Regions from separate parts of the Arthrobacter sp. JZ12 genome, predicted to be linked through region 1. Evidence: riboswitches for the same ligand, from Rfam matches in the RefSeq annotation. Region 1 holds a riboswitch; the other holds the start of a gene.

The links. Region 1 has a riboswitch for cyclic di-AMP ahead of GC088_RS02390 (NlpC/P60 family protein). Riboswitches for the same ligand answer to the same signal wherever they lie in the genome.
Region 2: another riboswitch for cyclic di-AMP. It lies ahead of GC088_RS08770 (C40 family peptidase); the one in region 1 lies ahead of GC088_RS02390 (NlpC/P60 family protein).

Annotation. Positions count from the first base shown of each region.
Region 1 covers NZ_CP045246.1:488,184-497,816, reverse strand. Annotated here, with positions in the region: gene GC088_RS02430 (LLM class flavin-dependent oxidoreductase) at 1-522, opposite strand, end outside; gene fdhD (formate dehydrogenase accessory sulfurtransferase FdhD) at 552-1,427, opposite strand; gene GC088_RS02420 (FdhF/YdeP family oxidoreductase) at 1,573-3,930, shown strand; gene GC088_RS02415 (molybdopterin molybdotransferase MoeA) at 4,007-5,260, opposite strand; gene GC088_RS02410 (DUF6457 domain-containing protein) at 5,257-5,541, opposite strand; gene mobA (molybdenum cofactor guanylyltransferase) at 5,557-6,171, opposite strand; gene GC088_RS02400 (HNH endonuclease) at 6,168-6,668, opposite strand; gene GC088_RS02395 (NlpC/P60 family protein) at 6,853-7,659, opposite strand; gene GC088_RS02390 (NlpC/P60 family protein) at 7,688-8,485, opposite strand; cyclic di-AMP (ydaO/yuaA leader) riboswitch at 8,491-8,652, opposite strand; gene GC088_RS02385 (M23 family metallopeptidase) at 8,800-9,633, opposite strand, start outside.
Region 2 covers NZ_CP045246.1:1,887,970-1,897,602, reverse strand. Annotated here, with positions in the region: gene modA (molybdate ABC transporter substrate-binding protein) at 1-54, opposite strand, end outside; gene GC088_RS08795 (YceD family protein) at 293-826, shown strand; gene rpmF (50S ribosomal protein L32) at 829-1,032, shown strand; gene rnc (ribonuclease III) at 1,090-1,830, shown strand; gene mutM (bifunctional DNA-formamidopyrimidine glycosylase/DNA-(apurinic or apyrimidinic site) lyase) at 1,846-2,853, shown strand; gene GC088_RS08775 (YtxH domain-containing protein) at 2,930-3,211, shown strand; cyclic di-AMP (ydaO/yuaA leader) riboswitch at 3,358-3,549, shown strand; gene GC088_RS08770 (C40 family peptidase) at 3,554-4,453, shown strand; gene GC088_RS08765 (NAD-dependent epimerase/dehydratase family protein) at 4,555-5,529, opposite strand; gene GC088_RS08760 (alpha/beta fold hydrolase) at 5,526-8,126, opposite strand; gene GC088_RS08755 (3-oxoacyl-ACP synthase III) at 8,120-9,142, opposite strand; gene smc (chromosome segregation protein SMC) at 9,403-9,633, shown strand, end outside.

The DNA.
Region 1 (9,633 bases):
GTCCAGATTGCCCTTGGATGGCCTGGGAAGAATGAGCGCGTCGTCCAGCGGCGGCCGGAACCGTCCGGACCAAGTAATCCGTTCTTCGGCGTCGAGTCGCAGCAGGAGGTCGATCTTCTCCTCGTACAGCTCGTCGTAGTCCTCGAGGGCAGCCCCGAACAGCGGATAGGACTCGATGAAGGACCCGCGTCCGGCGGTAAGTTCAGATCGTCCGCCGGAGAGAAGGTCAAGGGTGGCGAACTGCTGGTACACGCGCACCGGGTCCTCCGTGCTGAGGACGGTTACCGCCGATCCCACGTGGATCGACCGCGTCTGGGCCGCTGCAGCCGCAAGCACGGGCACCACCGACGAGACCGCATAGTCCGGCCGATGGTGCTCCCCGACCCCGAAGTAGTGCAGGCCCACCTCATCGGCCAGGCGCGCACGCTCCAGCAGGTCCGCCATCCGCTGTTCGGGTGACACCCGCTCGCCGGTGACGGGGTTGGGGTGGATGTCGCCGAAGCTGAAGATGCCCAATTCCATACTGTTGTGCAACCGGCACCGTAGTACCCCTATTCCGGGATCGTCCGGCCCGGCACTCCTGGCTTTGTCTGGGCGGTTCCCGCGTCGATCCGATGGGAATGGGTGTAGCAGTTGAGGCTCTGTCCGCGGCTGAAACCTACGAGCGTGATGCCCGCTTCCTCTGCCAGGTCGGCAGCCAACGACGACGGCGCACTCACGGCCGCGAGTACCGGAATCCCGGCGAGGTGTGCCTTCTGCACCAGTTCGAAGGAGGCACGCCCGGAAACCTGGAGGATCATTCCGCGCAGCGGAAGCAGGCCGGAGCGCAGCGCCCAGCCGACCACCTTGTCCACGGCATTGTGTCGACCAACGTCTTCGCGCAGGCAGAGCAGTTCACCGTTCCGGGAGAACAGGCCGGCGGCGTGCACGCCTCCCGTGCGGTCAAAGAGCTTCTGGCTGCTTCGCAGCCGCTCCGGCAGGGAGGCGAGGATCGAGAGATCCACCGTGCCGCCGTCGTCGTGCACGTTGAAGCGGGCAGACTTCCGAACCGCGTCGATGGAAGCCGTTCCACAGATTCCGCAGGAACTGGAGGTGTAGACATGCCGCTCAAGGGAGGCATCAGGCAGGGGAACGTCCGGCCGGAGCTGCGCCTCGACGACGTTGAAGGTCTGGCGGCCCTCCTCGTCGACGCCCGCGCAGTAGCGGAGGCTCACGATCTCACCAGGCTGGCTCACGACACCCTCGGAGACCAGGAAGCCTGCGACCAGGTCAAAGTCCTCGCCCGGGGTGCGCATGGTTACCGAGAATGAGGAGCCACCCAAACGGATCTCTAGCGGTTCCTCACCGGCCAGCCTGTCTTCCCGACGGCTGACCGGGCCGTCCAACCGATACCGCGTTATCCTCCGCCGGTCCATCACTCGCGTCATTGAACTGCCTCCCGCATCCACATCGAGCCTAATGGACCGTGATTGCGTGAAGCCAGCAGTTCACCCCTCCCGCCCGGAAGAGGCGTGATAGACAATGGAACAGGCGGCAGCTCAGTGCCGGGAACCTCAAGGGAAGGCAAGGACGATGACTCGTTCGAATCCGCACGTCGAGGAAGTTGACGAGAACGATCTCGACGTCGACAAGCCAAAAGATTGGGCAGCAGGCGTGCCCGGCGTCTACCACTCAATGCAGCCCGCGCTGAAGCATATGGGCGTGGAACGAAGCGCCCGAACCCTGCTCCACATGAACCAGAAGCAGGGCTTTGACTGCATGAGCTGCGCCTGGCCCGATCCCTCTGACCACCGCAGCACCTTCGAATACTGCGAGAACGGTGCGAAGGCCGTTACCTGGGAGGCCACCCCGGTCACGATCTCCTCCGATTTCTGGGCGGAGCACCCGGTCAGCGAGCTGCGGGAACGCTCCGAGTACTGGCTCGGAATGCAGGGGCGGCTCACCGAACCCGTCTACAAGGCAGCCGGCGACGACCACTACCGGCCCATCGGCTGGGACCAGGCGTTCAGCATCATTTCCGGGAAGCTCAAGAGCCTTGCCTCGCCCAATGAGGCTGCCTTCTACACCAGCGGGCGGGCCTCGAACGAAGCGGCCTTCATCTACCAGCTGTTTGTCCGCGGATTCGGAACCAACAACCTGCCTGACTGCTCGAATATGTGCCACGAGTCCTCGGGCGTTGCCATGGGACAGACCATCGGGATCGGCAAGGCCACCGTTACCTACAACGACTACCTGAAGGCCGACCTGCTCATCGTCATCGGGCAGAACCCGGGCACAAACCATCCGCGCATGTTGAGCGCGCTGGAGAAGCAGAAGGAGAACGGGGGCTCCATCGTTGCCGTCAACCCCCTGCCCGAGGCTGGTCTGCGCCGGTTCAAGAACCCGCAGAAACCAAAGGGCATCGTCGGGCGGGGCACCGATCTGGCCGATCAGTTCCTGCAGATACGCAGTGGCGGCGACATGGCCCTCCTGCAGGCCGTTTCCAAGCGGGTGCTCGAAGCTGAGGACCGGAACCCAGGAACAGTGCTGGACCACGAGTTCCTCGACCAGTACTGCGAAGGCCTCGACGAACTCCGGCAGCATCTGGCGGAGCTGGATGAGCAGGAGGTACTGAGGCTTACAGGTCTTCGCTCCGAGGAGATTGACGAGCTTGCCGAGCGGTACATCAAGGCAAAGAGCGTCATTATCACCTGGGCCATGGGCGTCACCCAGCAACGGAACGGCGTGGGCACCATCAAGGAGATGATCAACCTCCTCTTGCTCCGCGGGAACATCGGCAGGCCGGGTGCCGGCGCCTCACCGATCCGCGGGCACTCCAATGTGCAGGGCGACCGGACCATGGGAATCTGGGAGCAGATGCCCCCGGCCTTCCTCGAAGCCCTTGGCAAGGAGTTCTCGTTCGAGCCCCCGATCGAGCATGGTGCGGACGCGGTGGAGACCGTTCGCCGGATGCGCGACGGTGAAATCAAGTTCTTCCTCGCACTCGGCGGCAACTTCGTCGCAGCCATGTCTGATACAGCCGCGACCGAAGCTGCAATGCAGAACCTTGAGATGAATGTCCAAATCTCGACGAAGCTGAATCGATCCCACACAGTTGTCGGCGGGGAAGCCCTAATCCTTCCCACGCTTGGCCGCACCGAAATCGACATGCAGGCGACCGGGCCGCAGTTCGTCTCGGTCGAGGACACGGTGTCTGCGGTTCACTCCTCGCAGGGCAGGGTTGAGCCTGTAGCGCCGGGGCTTCTCTCCGAGATCGCCATTGTCAGCCGTCTGGCAAAGGCCACGCTGGGAACCAAGGTCGCTGCCGACTGGACAGGCTTCGAGGACGATTACGACCGCATCCGTGACCACATCTCGCACGTGGTGAGCGGCTGCCATGACTACAACCGGCGAATCCGGGAAAAAGACGGATTCCTGCTGGCCAACGGGCCCCGGGACTCGCGCACCTTCAGTACCCCCACCGGAAAGGCCCAGCTGACCGTCAACGAGCTGGATCCGATCGAGTGCCCGCCGGGACGGCTGATCCTGCAGACCATGCGCTCCCACGACCAGTTCAACACCACGATCTACGGGTACAACGACCGCTACCGTGGCATCAAAAAGGGGCGCCACGTCATCTTCATCAACCCGGAGGATCTCAAGGAGCTGGGCTTCAACGACGGCGACCTGGTTGACGTCCACGGCGAATATACGGACGGAAAGGACCGCGTCCTGCGCAAGTTCCGGGCAGTGTCCTACCCGACCGCGCGGGGGTGCGCCGCGGCCTACTACCCGGAAGGAAACGCGCTGGTTCCCCTGGACGACACCGTCAAGGGAAGCAACACCCCCGTTTCAAAGGGTGTAATTATCCGGTTGGAACCCGCTGCTGAGGGCCCGGCCGGAGGCAGCAGCGAGGAGAACAAGCGGAAGGACATGCCCGCGACGGTCTAGCAATTGGAGGGTCGGGTTCTGCCTGGGCAGAACCCGACCCTTCATTTAGCTGACCCTCCGGTTAGCCCGACTCCGGTCAGCTGAACCAGGGCAGGGAGAGGGCACGCACTTTCTCATCCGGCTGGCAACCCTGCTCGGGAACTATGAGCACACCGTCCGCTTCCGCCAGGCCGCGAAGCATGCCTGAGCGGTAGTGGGTGGTAGGCATCGCGCGATCCTGTTCATTGCGATACGGCACCAGCCGGGTGCGGCCGGGCAACGGTTCAAACGGCTCGCCGGCGAGCGCACAACCGGGTTTGGGGAGCGTCGCCCCGCGCAATCCGGCAAGCAGCGGCACCCCCACAGTGAAGAGCGCCATCATTGCGGCCAGGGGATTACCGGGCAGGCCCACGAAGAACCGTCCGTCGGGCAGCCGCGCGAGCAGGGTCGGGTGGCCGGGGCGCATCGCGATGCCGTCGATGATCAGGTCTGCTTCCAGGACCGTCAGCGCGCGGCGGATGTGATCGGCGTCGGAAGCACCGGTGCCCCCCGTGCTGATCAATACATCGCTGGACGCCCGTGCAAGCGACATCTCGTCGAGGGCCTCCGCGCTGATGGCGGCGACGACGTCGTCAAGGTCATCACGCGCCCGCGCTACGGTGTCCACGTGGCCGCCCAGCATGGTTACGAGGCCCGGCAACTGCGGCCCGAACGTGTCCCGGACCAGGCCCGGCTCGGGCAGGCCGGCTTCGATCACTTCGTCCCCGGTCAGCAGCAGTGAGACGCGCGGCGCGCGGAGCACAGGCAGCGTGTCGTATCCGCAGACGGCGGCCAGCGCGATCTGTGCCGGATTGAGGACTGCACCTGCTGGGATGGTTTCGGTGCCCTCTGCCGCTTCCTCGCCTGCCGGGCGGATGTGCTCGTCCTGGCGGGGCTCGTCGTCGCGCGCGCGTTCGTTCCTGGTCAGGACGCCGTCGCGCACCGCGCCGTGCTCCGTCCGCAGGATTCCCGTCGCGTTGGGCGGAACTACACCGCCGGTGAGGATGAACGTTGCCTGGCCCGGCTCCAGTGCGGCGTAACCGGACTTCTTGTGTTCGTGTGCCCGGTGCCAGGGGCTTTCATCCTCCTGTACAGGAGTGACCAGGGTCCACGGCGGCTCCCCGCACACAGCCCACCCGTCCATGGCGGATGAGGCATAGTGCGGGATGGGCTGCAGCGCCACGGCCGGTTCGGCCAGAGTTTGCCCGAGCGCGTCCGCAAGGTTCACCGTTTGGGGAGGCTTCGGCGTGGCGGCTTCGAATGCCAGCTTCCTCGCGTCGTCCCAACTGACGTTGCGCTGCGATTCGCTCACTGGCCGCTCCGATCCCCATTAACCGCCGGGCAGGCTTCCCCCGCCGCGGAAAGGGCTGAGCGCATCGCCGTCGAGCTGTCGGCATGTCCGGCGCCAACAGCCATTCCTGCCGCGTAACCGGCTATGAACGTGGTCAGTGGCGCTGCCGGACGAACAATGGAATGGGCAGCCTTTCCGGCCAGGGCAAGAACAGCGTCAACATCGACTTCCGTGCCCGTCAGTTCGAACATCTCCAGGAGCTGTTCGCTCCATCGCCTCAGCAGGCGATCCCGATCCTCCATGATGTGAACCTTTCGCTAGATGCCCGCGTCCGGCCCTTCGACACCAAGTTTCTGTGCGTCTGCCCACGTGTCTACATCGTGGGTGGAACCAGCGGGAACGTCGACTGCAGTCCATTGCACCCTAGCAAGGAGGGCGCGCATAGACAGATTCCTTACTTCTTCCCCGCCCACCGCGGCGGCCAGGTCATCCCAGCGGTAGAGTGCGGCCAGCGGTTGCTCGCGGCCGCCGTCGTTGGCCAGAACTGACGTTTCAGTTCGGAGCGCCTCAGCAAACAGCACCGGGAGCGCGTCGGCCACGAAGGGCATGTCGCAGGCCAGGACCAGCGTCCAGCAAGCAGGGTGGTCCCGTAACCTTGCGACGGCGGCAGCCACCGCCGCCGCCGGCCCGCCGAAGGCCGGCTCCTCGCGGACCAGTTCAGCCCGGGCGGGCAGTTCCGGCTCATTAGCGCCGACGACGACGAGGCGCCGCGCCTCACGTGCGGCCTCACATGTATGTGCCAGCAAGGTTCTTCCGGCGAAGGTGAGGCCCGATTTCGCGACTCCCCCAAGGCGAGATGACCTACCGCCGGTGAGGATGACGGCGTCGAAAGCAACAGCGGCGCCAGCCGGCCCGCGGGCGGCGCTGCTCACGCCGCCGTGTCAGCGGGCAGGAACGCCGTCCACTGCGGTGACGGCTTTTCCAGTTCGCGGATCTGCCATGAAGTACCGCGCGGCGGTTTCGGCACGACCCGCAGGGACCAGCCGAGGGAAGCGAGGGTCTTGTCGCCCTTGGCGTTGTTACAGCGCAGGCAACACGCAACCAGGTTCTCCCAGCTGTCCTCTCCTCCACGGGAGCGTGGTGTTACGTGGTCGATGGTTGAGGCAGTCTTTCCGCAGTAGGCACAGAGGTGGTTGTCCCGGCGAAGGACACCCCGCCGGGTTGCTACGACGTTGTTGCGGTACGGGATCTTCACGTATCTGTTCAGCAGGATCACGGACGGGCGCGAGAGCACTTCGTTGGGTCCCACTACCGGGTCATCCCCTTCGGCCACCACGCTGGCCTTCCCTGTCAATACCAGCACAAGTGCCCGGCGGAAGGTCACCACCGCCAGTGGTTCATATCCAGCATTCAGAACGAGAGTGCGCATGCACATTCCTCTTTGCCGTCCGTAGCCGAGATTCGCGGAATCCCTGACGCCCCTGCAGCTACAGCGAAGGTACTTCGGATTGACATTGCAAGAGTAAGCCGTGGGAGCAAGGATCCGTCAATCGAAACGCAAAAGCCCCCTGCCGTATGACAGGGGGCTTTACGCATTCTGATGAACGCCGGAGCTAGCCGCCGACGCGGATGTACACGCCGCCGGATCCCAGTTCGGCCGGAGCGATGACCGTCTGGTTCCCGTTGAATCCGCCGTGGACTGCCTGTCCACCGCCGATGTAGACGGCAATGTGGGCTGCGCCCATGCCGCCGTCGGCGTAGTAGATGAGGTCACCGGGGATGGCTTCGGCAGCGCTGACCGTCCGGCCAAGGGAGAGGTAGCCTGCAGGCCAGCCGTGGAAGTTGATTCCCGCAGCTGCCAGAGCGTTGCTTGCGAGTCGGGTGCAGTCCTGGGTTACACCGAGCTGGGCCTTGGCTGCTGCGGCGATCGTAGCGGCAACACCCGAGGAGGCCTCAGGGACCTCCGGAGCCTTGGTCTCGGTGACAGCTGCTGTAGCGGCCACCGGCGCTGCTTCAACCTCGAGCGCAACTGCAGGCTCGGCAACAGGAGCAGCTTCCACAGGAGCTACCTCAACGGTCTCTGCCTGCGGCTGAACCTCGGGGGCTGCTACAACCGGGGCCGCAATCGCCTTCACGGCGGTCTTGTTGAAGGAAATCTCGGCATCTGCGGGAGCCTGAACGGGAGCCGCAGGCAGCTGGACCTCGAGCGTGGTGGTGATGGTGTTGCGCTCGGCGGGCAACTCCACTGCATTTGCTGCAACACCGCTGGTGAGAACCAGGCCGGACGCTGCCGCGATAACAGCTGCCTGACGCCCGACACCGCCGGCGTTGTCGCTTACTGCGCGTGCGATGGTTGAAAGGTGGGCTGAACGCTGAACCTCGGCGCGGTGGCGCGCGATGGCACGGGTCTGGGAAGTCATGTGAGGATTCGCTCCAGGTAGGTCTGTCTTAGCTAACGCGGACAAAGCTTGCGCCGGGCAGGTCGGACAGGCTGTGAAGGCCGGTGTTCATGCCGTTCAAGCCGCCGCTGATGACCTGGCCGTTGCCGACGTAGATGGCAACGTGGCCAGCGGTGATGACGAGGTCTCCGGGAGCGGGAGTGGATACAACCGATCCGAAAGCGTAAAAGTCGCCGGGAGCGATGTCGCCGACGGTCTTGCCGATGGAGCGCAGGGCCTTCTCGACCATGGCGGTGCAGTCCTGGGCGACACCGATCTGGGAGTAGGCAGAGCCGACGAGTGCTGCGCCTACACCGCTGGCGGTGGGGGCCTTGACCGGCTCGGGGGCCTCGGCGGCGGGAGCGGCCTCGGCGGCGGGAGCGGCCTCAACCTCTACTGCGGCCGCAACTTCGACGACAGGCTCAGCGGCGGGTTCCTCAACTGCCACTTCCTGGGCGGTCTGGACGGCAACCTCGGGTGCAACCTCTACGGGCTCGGCGGCAACCGGTGCCTCCACCGTTGCTACGGCTGTCCGCTCGAAGGAAACGGTCGCGTCGGCGGCGGCGCTGACGGTGGCCGGCTGGACGGCGGTGCTGAGGGTCTTGACGGCCTGTGCCGAACGCTGTGCGTCTGCTGCGCCGTGGGCCGGAAGGCCGGCGGTGAGCACCAGGCCGGATGCTGCAACGATGACCGCTGCCTGACGCCCTACGGAACCTGCGTTCGAAGATACAGCCTTGGAAATTGCTGCGAGCGAGCTTGTATGAGCCGGAACCGCGCGGTGGCGACCCAGGGCAGAGCTATTTGACACGTTAAGTTGCCTCTCCCTACGCCTGCGAGGTGAGCTGTCGGATTCGGATGGGAGTCACCCGGCCGCGAATCGTGGGAGATTCAGCGACTTAACCCCAAGGACTTCCGTAAAGGAGGCCCAAAATTGGTTCCCCCGCCCCTGCCATGCGAATTTGTTGCGAACGGACCTCACGCAGTGGCAGAGCTAGGCGATCTGCGCGAGAGTGCCAAACCCCCTGCGATTTGGCACGAGTTGTACGGTACATCAGTTTTTTTGCAATGTCACATTCCGGTCACGGAACGGTGTGTTCATGGTTACGAACAAGCTGTGAACGGTCACAGCCAAGCGAGCGGATCGACGTTCTTGCCGTCAACCAGGACCTCGAAATGTAGGTGGCAGCCAGTGGATGCACCGGTAGATCCGACCCTGGCGATAGCCTCTCCGCGCTCCACAACCTGGCCTTCAGCCACGTCAATGGACGCGAGGTGGTTGTAGGTGGTCTCGAGGCCGTTTGCGTGCTTCACAACTACCCGGTTGCCGCCACCGTAGGGGTGCCAGCCGACGAAGGTAACCGTACCGGCCGCCGCTGCCTTCACAGCGGTTCCGCAGGCCTCGCTCATGTCCTGACCGGTGTGCATCTCACCGGCACCGGTAATCGGGCTTACACGGTTCCCGAAGGGTGAAGTCATGACCACCTTGTCCAACGGCGCGGCAAGCGAGCCCTTTGACTCTGCCGTGACCACCTTGCCGCCGGAAGCGGAGACGATATCGGCAAGCTTGGCGTCCGGATCGAACCGGCCGTGCAGGGCAGCGCGATCGAACGAGATATCGGCGCCCTCAGCAGCCTGAACCGGCTGAAGGACTTCCTGCTCGGCTTCGACGGGCGCAGCTACCGCCTGAGCCTGCGACGGGACCACAGCGGCCGTCGTGGGCAATGCCACCGTCAACACCATGCCTGATGCGGCGGCGGCAATCGCCACTTTCTGACTCAGGCCGGTGAAGGAATGGTCGTTCCGCGCGATGGCGGCCCGACGGCGTCGTTCGCTGCGCTGCCCATCCCGAGGGCGGACCGATGAGGCAACGGTCGTAGCGCCGTCGCGGGCAGCACGCCGGGACACCGGGATCGCAGCGGCAACGGGCGCAGGCGCGGCAGCAGCCGCAGGAGGCGC
Region 2 (9,633 bases), 1.4 Mb from region 1:
CGCCCGGCTCACCACTCGGGTGAGGGGTCCGACGAAACGATTGCGGGCCGACACGCTTGCAAGCATATAGCCGGCCCGGGACGGTAGATGTGCCCGTTCCGGCTATGCTGGCAGGAACGGGCACATTCCGTCCTGCCCAGTGGTAATGCAACCCGCGTCCGGTTTGGGGTGGAGGTTGCTTTCACGCTAAGATGGTTCGTCGGTCACGTGTTCTACAGGAGTTCCCATTAAGAGCGATCTCAGTTCGCCCCTGGTCTTTAGTGTCAGGGACCTCGGGCGTAGCCCGGGAAGTATGCGGACAGTCGAAGAACATGTGCCCGCACCGAAGGATTTTGGTGTGGCGCTCATCGGCGTTCAGGAAGGCTCCGACATGGAGTTGGATCTGAGGTTCGAGGCCGTGCATGAAGGGATCCTGGTATCGGGAACCGTTGACGTCGAAGTATCCGGCGAATGCGGTCGATGCCTCGATCCGATCGCGTACGGCAGCAGCGTCGATGTGCAGGAACTCTTCTACTACGACGCCCCTGAGTTGGCGGAGGATGAAGAGGAGGACGTGCAGCGCATGGTGGAGAACGACTCCGTCGATCTCGAACCTGTGCTGCGGGACGCGGTGGTGACCTCACTGCCGTTCCAGCCGGTATGCCGGGAGGATTGCCCCGGGTTGTGCGCCGAGTGTGGTGCGCGCCTCGAGGATCACCCGGGACACCAGCACGAGGTCCTTGACCCCCGCTGGGCTGCTCTGGCAGGGTTGGCCGGCACGGCCGCTGACCCCCAGGTGGCGGAACCAGAAGCAAAGACAGAGTTAGACGAGAGAGAAGAGAGTTAGTCGTGGCTGTTCCCAAGCGGAAGATGTCCCGCTCGAATACGCGTGCACGCCGTTCCCAGTGGAAGGCTGTTGCTCCCAAGCTGGTGAAGACGGTGGAGAACGGTCGCGTCACCTACAGCCTTGCCCATCAGGCCAAGGTTGTAACCGACTCCGCAGGTACCGCGCTGTTCCTTGAGTACAAGGGCCGCAAGGTAGCCGACGTCTAGATTGCTGGTGGTGCCATGTCAGGCACCGGCAGCAGAAATCGCGAAAGCGTCGCCTGCGTGGAAAGTTCTGAAGACCTTTTGAAGCGTCTCGGTGTCAGTATTGACGCCGAGACGCTTCGTCTTGCCCTGACTCACCGCTCCTACGCCTACGAGCAGGGCGGCATTCCCACCAACGAGCGCCTGGAATTCCTCGGGGACGCTGTGTTGGGGCTGTCCATAACGGATGCCCTCTACCGGGATAATCCTGAGCTCTCCGAGGGGGAGCTGGCCAAACGGAGGTCCGCAGTCGTCAGCACGCGCGCTCTGGCGTCCGTGGCGCGGGGGCTGGGGCTCGGTCCGCACATCCTACTGGGCCAGGGCGAAAAGCTGACCAACGGTTGGGACAAGTCCTCCATCCTTGCCGACACCATGGAAGCCATCATCGGCGCCACTTATCTCAGCAACGGCATGGAAACTGCCCGTTGCCTAGTCATGCGCATCATCGGGCCGGTCCTCAAGGACGCGGCAGCACTCGGGGCAGGCACCGACTGGAAGACAAGTATTCAGGAGATCGCCGCTGCGCAACGCATGGGGGTCATTGACTACCGCGTGACCGGTTACGGCCCGGATCACGACCGTCGATTCGAAGCGGTACTGACCATCGGCGGCAATACCTACGGTTCCGGGTCCGGTCGTTCCAAGAAGGAAGCCGAGCAGGAGGCAGCTGCGGCCTCCTGGAAGCTGCTGCAGGCCGACGGCGCTGACAAGTCGGCTGCCTCCGCCGGCGTGGGGTCCGATTCCTCCGTCAACCCTTCCTGAAGTTCGGGGATTTCAATGCCGGAACTTCCCGAGGTGGAGGTTGTCCGCCGTGGTCTTGCGCGGTGGGTGCGCGGCCGGCGGATCGAATCCGTTGAGGTCCTCGACCAACGCTCCATCCGGCGGCACGCGCTCGGGGTGGAGGACTTTCGCGGAAACCTGGTCGGCGCGCGCGTGGCGGACGCAGTGCGGCGTGGCAAGTTTCTTTGGCTGCCGCTCGCAGTTCCCGACGACGATGCTGCTGCCGCAGTAGGCGAATCTCCCTCCCTCGAACCGGGTGCGCCGCCAGCACGTGAGCCGGTGGCGCTCATGGCCCACCTTGGAATGAGCGGACAGCTGCTTGTAGAGGACGCCGGGCAACCGGATGAAAAACACCTGAAAGTGCGACTGGTCCTGTCTTCCGCCACTGATGCCGCCCAGCGGCTTCCCGAAGAATTGCGATTCGTCGACCAGCGGATTTTCGGCGGACTGTTCGTGACTTCCATGGTCCCCACTGCCGACGGGCGGCCGGGCGGGCTAGGTGAGAATCCGGAACCCGTGGTGCCGGTTGAGGCCGCGCATATCGCCCGGGATCCACTGGATCCGGCGTTTTCGTTCGAGGAGTTCTATCGACGGCTTCGCTCCCGACGTACCGGAATCAAGCGTGCACTTCTCGATCAAAGCCTGATCTCCGGAATCGGGAACATATATGCGGACGAGTCCCTTTGGGCTGCCAGGCTGCACTACGCCCGGCCGACTGAGACGCTCCGCCGCCCGGAAGCGACCCGGCTTGTGGATGCGTGCCGCGATGTTATGGTGCGCGCACTCGAGGCCGGAGGAACCAGCTTCGACTCTCTGTATGTGAACGTCAACGGCGCTTCGGGCTACTTCGCACGATCCCTCAACGCCTATGGACGCGAAAACCAGCCGTGCCTGCGCTGTGCAGAGGATGGACGGGTCTCCCAGATCCGCCGCGACACCTTCATGAACCGGTCGTCCTACACGTGCCCCCGCTGCCAACCACGACCCCGAAATGGCCGTTGGTGAGTGCGCGGACGTGACAAAAGTAAGCACCCTGACTAGATTCGACTTCTGAGTAAGTCGACACGACAGGAGAATGGCAATGAAGAACAAGTTGGTGTTTGCGGCAGGTATGGCAGCGGGCTACGTTCTGGGCGCCCGGGCTGGTCGTGCAAGCTACGAACAGATCAAGGTCAAGGCGAACGAGCTTTGGAACAACCCAAAGGTGCAGGACAAAGTCAGCGGCGCTACCGAGGCCGTCAAGGCAAAGGCTCCCGAGGTGCAGGCGCAGGCAACGGAAGCCCTTAAGAAGGCGCAGTCCGCCATGCACCGAGGCGGCGATAACTCCACCGGTGAAACCGCCCAGGACGAATACAAAATATAGGTCTGACCAGCAGAAACATTCAGGTCTGACTAGCGCGGACGATTCCGGGCCGGGCGCAGGGGCGCCCGGCCCGTGATCGAAATGTGACTTTTCGACGCGAAGAATGTAACGTTATGGACACGCCGGGTTCACCAGCCCGGCTCCCTTCCGGCTGATTGCCTAATCCTGTCGCTGCCGGAGGGTCCGTTCGCTAGACATACCGGCAGGAGCGGGGGAACCAGATAGCGGGCTTCGCAAGAAGTCCTAGGGGTGAAGACGTACCGGCTTGATGCCGCAGACGTCCGGGTGGCTCCCATCCGAATCCGACAGCTAACTCCGCAGGCATTGGGAGAGGCTATTCCTTTGTCTAAGAACCGTCATGTCGCGCGCCACCGTGCAACTCCGCCCAGCAAGCTGAAGCTCGTTTCCAACGCTGTCAGCTCGTCCGCCGGAACCGTTGGCCGTCCCGCAGCCGTCATGGTTGCAGCATCCGGAATCCTTTTCGGAGCAGCGCTGCCCGCCAGCGCAGGCACCACCACCACCGCAGCCGTCCAGGCTGCCGACACCAGCGTCCAGGTAGCAGCACCTGCTGCCCCCGCCCCCGCACCTGCAGCACCCGCTGCCGGTGCACCGACCCACACCGTGAAGCCGGGGGACACTCTGGGCGCCATTGCGGCGAACTACGGTGTCAGCCTGGAAGCAGTTTTCGCTGCTAACGGACTGGGCTGGGACTCCATCATCTACCCCGGCCAGGTAATCAGCCTGTCCGGCAGCGCCGCCGCTGCTCCGGCTCCGGCTGCTGCTCCGGCACCGGCTGCTGCTCCGGCACCGGCCCCTGCTCCGGCGCCCGCCCCTGCTCCGGCACCGGCCCCTGCTCCTGCAGAGACCAGCACCATGGGCATCACCACCGCATCGTCCACCAAGATCACCGTCGCTGACGGCGCATCGAGCGGAATCGGCGGCGCGGTACTGGCTTCGGCCCGTGCGCAGCTCGCGGCCGGTGCAATCCAGGACTGCACCCGGCTGGTGGAGATCGCCATGGCTGCAGCCGGCAAGCCGGTCGGCGACCTTGGTCCGCTGCAGTTCGCCAACTACGGCCAGCGCGTCAGCACTCCGGCACCGGGCGATCTCGTCATCACCGGTGGACACGTTGCTGTCTACGCCGGCGGCGGCCAGGTAATCAGCAGCGGCATGAATGGTGCAAACCTGACCATGCAGCACCCGCTGACTGACCTGCCGGGCGCCTTCTTCGTGCGCCTCTAGGCAGCAGCGAAGGGTTCACGCCGATCCCGCAGCCCAGCTCCAACGTAAAAGGGAGAACCGGTCATCCGGTTCTCCCTTTTGCGTTCCCGCTGAAGAATTGATCAGCGAGTGTTTCCATAGTGCGCCGCAAGCCGCTTGAAGCCCTCATCGAGACCGACCTCCGGGGTCCAATTCAGGAGCTCCCTGGTACGGCGCTGATCGAACCAATGCGCCGTAGAAAGTTGTTCGGCAAGGAACCGCGTCATGGGAGGCTCGCCGTCGGCCGTGGAGCGGCGCCACAGAGTCTCCACAACGCTGCCGGCCGCCCTTCCCAGCCAACCGGGAATGGACCAACGCGGCTCGGGTGCACCTCCGGCAGCGCAGATGCGCGCCAGAAGCTCACCGATGGGTCGGGGTTCCCCGTTGGTGACCACCAGGGCAAGCCCGCGGATGTGTTCGATACGCTCGTACGCGGCTGCAATCGCGGAGGCGGCGTTGTCCACGTATGTTGTATCCACCATTGCAGTCCCGCCGGACAGTAAGGGCAGCCTGCCCGCGTGGGCACGCGCAATCACACGTTCAACCAACTGGGTATCGCCGGGCCCCCAGACAACGTGCGGACGAATCGCTGCCACGGCCATCCGTCCATCGTCAGCCGTGAGGGCAAGCCGCTCGGCCTGCGCCTTGGTGCGGGCATAGGCGCCGCGGGCACCGTGCGGATCTGCCGGCTCTGCACCGGCACCGGCCAGAGATCTGCCGACGTGAGCCACTGATGGCGACGAGACATAAATGAAGCGCTGTGCTCCGGCTGCGCGTGCAGCTTCCAGCAGCGAGGCGGTACCCAGCACATTGACCCGGTGGAACTCGTTCTCCTCGCCGGAGAAGGAAACTTTCGCTGCCAGATGGATGATGCCGTCAACGCCTGCCACTGCCTGTTCAACCGCCGCAGGATCGGTGAGGTCGCCGAAGACATCCTGCGCGCCCGCGACCCTGGAGCCCCGCCGCTGGAAAGTGCGCACCGAGTAACTCCGGCCGACCATCAGCGCTGCCACAGCTCCGCCCAGCATCCCGCTGGCTCCGGTCACCAGAACCTTCACGGCCGGCCGCCCCGTTGCCCGGACAGGCGTCGCCCAGCCCACTGCGCGACCCTCGCGCGATCGATCTTCGCATTGTGCCGAATGTCGGTAGGCAGTTCCGGAAGCGTGAGGACCGCAGCCAGGTCCACTCCCATGGTGCGGGCTGCTGCGCGGACTTCCAGCGTGATTCCGGTCGGCGCGAGCCCCGCAGCCGCCTTTCCTCCTTCGGGTACGACGACGGCGACCACCGCCTGAGTGCCGTGCGGGCCGACACCGACAACGGCGGCCTGGCGCACGGACCGAAGTTGCTCGATCGCCTGCTCCGGCCCAACCGGCGTCACAATGCCCGAGGCCGCGGTGATCACATGGGCCAGCCGGCCCTCCACCCAAAGCCGGCCCTCCGCATCCAAGTGACCGACGTCACCGGTGCGGTGCCAGCCGGCCGTGCGGGAGGACTCGCGTTCGGTCAACCACAACCGGTGGTAACGATCCTTGACATGCGCGGCCTGTACGAGGATTTCGCCCGTGACACCCGCCGTCGTAACCGGATCTCCGACGGCCGCGCCGGAAACGTCGAGCGGGCTGATGGTCAGTTCTGCCCCCGGCACCGGCTTGCCGACGCAGACACCGTTTCCCGCACCGTGTGTGCGCCCGGCCGTCGCCTCAAGAATTCCGGCCAGATCGATGTCCGTGATGGGCAGCGCCTCCGTCATGCCATAGGGCGTGTGGAGAGAAGCGGACGGGACCAGCGACTGCAGTTCATCAAGAAGAGCCACGGGAATGGGCGCACCGGCTGACAGAACAACTTCCACCCTTGCGAGCGCAGACTTGCCTTCTGCGCTTAGTGCGTCCGCTGTGGCCAGCACGTTACGCAGTGCAGCCGGTGACGCGAAGATTACCCCCGCCTCGATCGCGGCGGCGGCGTCGGACAGCGCCTGGGCGGTGAGAGTGCGGGGAGCCGTAACGTCCATATCCGGTGTGACCGAGGACGCGCCCAGCGCAGGTCCCAGGAGCGCGAACGGTGCGAATCCAGCCACCAGTGCGCTTCCGGGTGAAAGATTGAGCGTAGCGGCGAGAACGTCCCTCATCGCCGAGAGTTGGCGGTGGGTATACACAACCCCCTTCGCCGGCCCGGTGGAGCCCGAGGTGAAGAGAATCGCGGCGTCTGCATCCGGGGCGGGTTCCGGACCGTTGACGGGGATCGAGTGGGACAGGAGGTCCTGCAGGCTGTGCCTCACACCCAGTAGCCGTGCCCGCGTAGGCGACAGTGCGCCAGCGCTGATGCGTACACCGGGCCAGCCGAAGGCCCTGGCAGCGACCAGCGCACGGTCGATACCCACGAAGAATTCAGGGACCGTTCCGCGCACTGCACGGCTGAGTCCCTTCGCGCCCAATCCGGCATCGGCCACGACAATCACGGCCCCCAACCTGAGGCACGCGTAGATCAGGACGGTCAGGTCGACGCCCGGCGGAACCATGAGGCTGACGCGGCTACCGGCCCGCACACCGATACCCTGCAGCGCCCCCGCAAGTTTCCGGACGCGCTCATCAAACTCCCACCAGGAAAGGGAATGGGCCACGCTGCCGGTGGAGTCCATGTCTGCGATGGCTAGGGAGTCAGCTGACGCACCCGCACAAAGTTCCTCGACGTTCTGCCAGAGTGGAGTGAACGGCTCGCGTGCTGCGCGCACAGCGGTGTTGTCGTCGTTCCCGTCCTGCCCATCCAGCCAGGTGAACACGGGCGCGGCGATATCGCGGTCCTCGGCGACAAGGTGGCTAGCCCCTTCGAAGCGGTGCACGTCTGCCTGGGGGAGCCGGCGGGTGAGGTCTTCCAGATAGGTGTCCGAGAAGATCGGGTCACCCGGGCCCCACAGCATGAGGACAGGGACGTCCAGGCCGCGGATGCCCTCGGCGATGTCCCGAAGCTCCGGGTAGCTCGGATGGCTTGGATCCGCCGGAATGTCAGCGACGAACTGTTCAATGCCCAGACGGTCCGATGCCGTGCGGTAAGGCGCGCGGTAGGCTGCCCGGACATCCGGGGCAAGCCTCGGCCGGGCGAGCGCGAGGGTGGTTTCGAGGAACGCGGGCGTGCCGGATGTGCCGACGCGGTGGAGCGCGCCGCTTAGCGCAAGGCGCAGGGGAGCAGGTATGGGGAAGTCAGGGTCCTGGTGGATCGCCGTGTTGGTGAGAACCACGGCGGCGAGGTCCTTCCGGTTGCGGTGCGCGAACCCGAGGCTGACAACTCCTCCCCAGTCGTGCCCTACGGTCACCAGAGGCCCGCTCAGTTCCAGTGCCTTGGCAAAATCCTCCAGGTCCCGCACGCGATCAGAAAGCCGGCGCCGCCGCCCGGTGCGCTCCGAGTAGCCCATCTCCAGCTGATCAACTGCGACTACCCGCCAGCCCTGCCGGGCTCCTTCCGCGAGCAGGGACCGCCACAGGTAGGACCAGGTGGGGTTCCCGTGAACGCACAGCAGGGTGCCGCGGACCTGGCCAACGACGGATGCGGCGTTGTCCAGGAAATGCCAGCGGTTGACGGTTCCCTCGGGATCAACCGGAGCCGTCGAGGGCACGTTGAGGTACGTCGACCACGTAGGGTCAACGCCGGGTAGTTCTACCACGCAATCTCCAGCATGGCGGTGTTTAGTCCGGATCCGACGCCCATGCAGAGTACGCGGTCGCCTGCGTTGAGAGTTTGCGCTTCGGCTGCGAGCGTCATGGGCAGCGACGCCGGCCCAACGTTGCCCCAGCGCGGGAAAGTTTGCGGGACCCTGGCGGGATCCAGGTTGATGGCCTCGACAATCGCCTTGGTGTGCGTGGTGCTTACCTGATGGGTGATGTAGCGGTCCATCCCTGCCCAGTGCCAATCCGCCCGGGCCTCATTCCAGGCGTCCACCACCAGTTCGAGGCCGCCGTCCAGAAGCCCCTGGGCGTTGGTGTACATGCCGTCGATGCCGCCCACGCAGAGCTCATGGTGCTCGGTGCCGGCACGGGCTACGCCGCCAAGCAGGCGGTGGGAACCCGGATGCAGGTCAGCGGGGCCGAGGATGGCAGCAGCTGCCCCTGATCCGAGGGTGAGGGTGGCGAACTCCTGCATGAAGCTTTCCCGGGTGGCGTCGGGTTGGTTCAGCCGCCGGAGTGTGGCCTCCTGGGTGGCCTGGGCGTCCTCCCCGTTCACCACCATTGCGTACTGGATCTGCCCGGCCTCGATCATGTTGGCTGCAAGGGTCATGCCGTTCACGAACCCCAGGCAGGCGTTCGCCACGTCAAAATTCATCGCCGAGGATGGCAGGCCCAGACCGTTGTGAATTTTGACTGCAACGGAGGGCTCAAGGTTGGTGCGTGAGACAGAAGTATTGATGAGCAGACCGATTTGGGAGGCTTCGATGCCCGCCGACGCCAGTGCCTTGGCTCCCGCCTCGATGGCCCCGTCTTCGAACCCTGTTCCGGGAGCCCACCAACGCCGCTCGTTGATGCCGGCAACCCGGTGCAGGAGGCCGGTGGATAGCCTCAACCGCTTCAACGCTGGAGCGAGGATCCGGTCGAACTCCGAGGACGTGACGATCACCGGTGCCTCAACACTTTCCACGCCGAGGAGTGCGGTGTTGTGGTGTCGGAAGTTGGAATTACCGGTCAAATTTCCTGCCTCGTCGTCTGCGGTTGTGTCCGCGGTCCAGCTGTCCGCTACACCGGAATCGGAAGCGCCGAGCCCGAGGTGATAACCAGTCTGCGGTTGATCAGCATACTGCGGTTGCCAACGATCCTGAGGAAAGCCTAGTTCCTCCCGCTGATTACGGCACCTTGGCCGGTCGCACCGGCCGCCGCCAATGCCGTGGAAATCCCTGTCAACGCAGTAGATTGGAGGGACAACAATCCCGGCTGGAGAATCCAAAACCCGTGCACCTGAAAAGTCTGACCGTTCGAGGCTTCAAGTCATTCGCCTCTGCAACGACCTTCGACTTTGAACCCGGCGTAACCGCCGTCGTGGGCCCGAATGGTTCCGGCAAATCCAATGTGGTGGACGCACTGGCCTGGGTGATGGGCGAGCAGGGTGCAAAGACCCTGCGCGGCGGCAAGATGGAAGACGTCATCTTCGCCGGTACTTCCGGCCGGCCGCCGCTAGGCAGG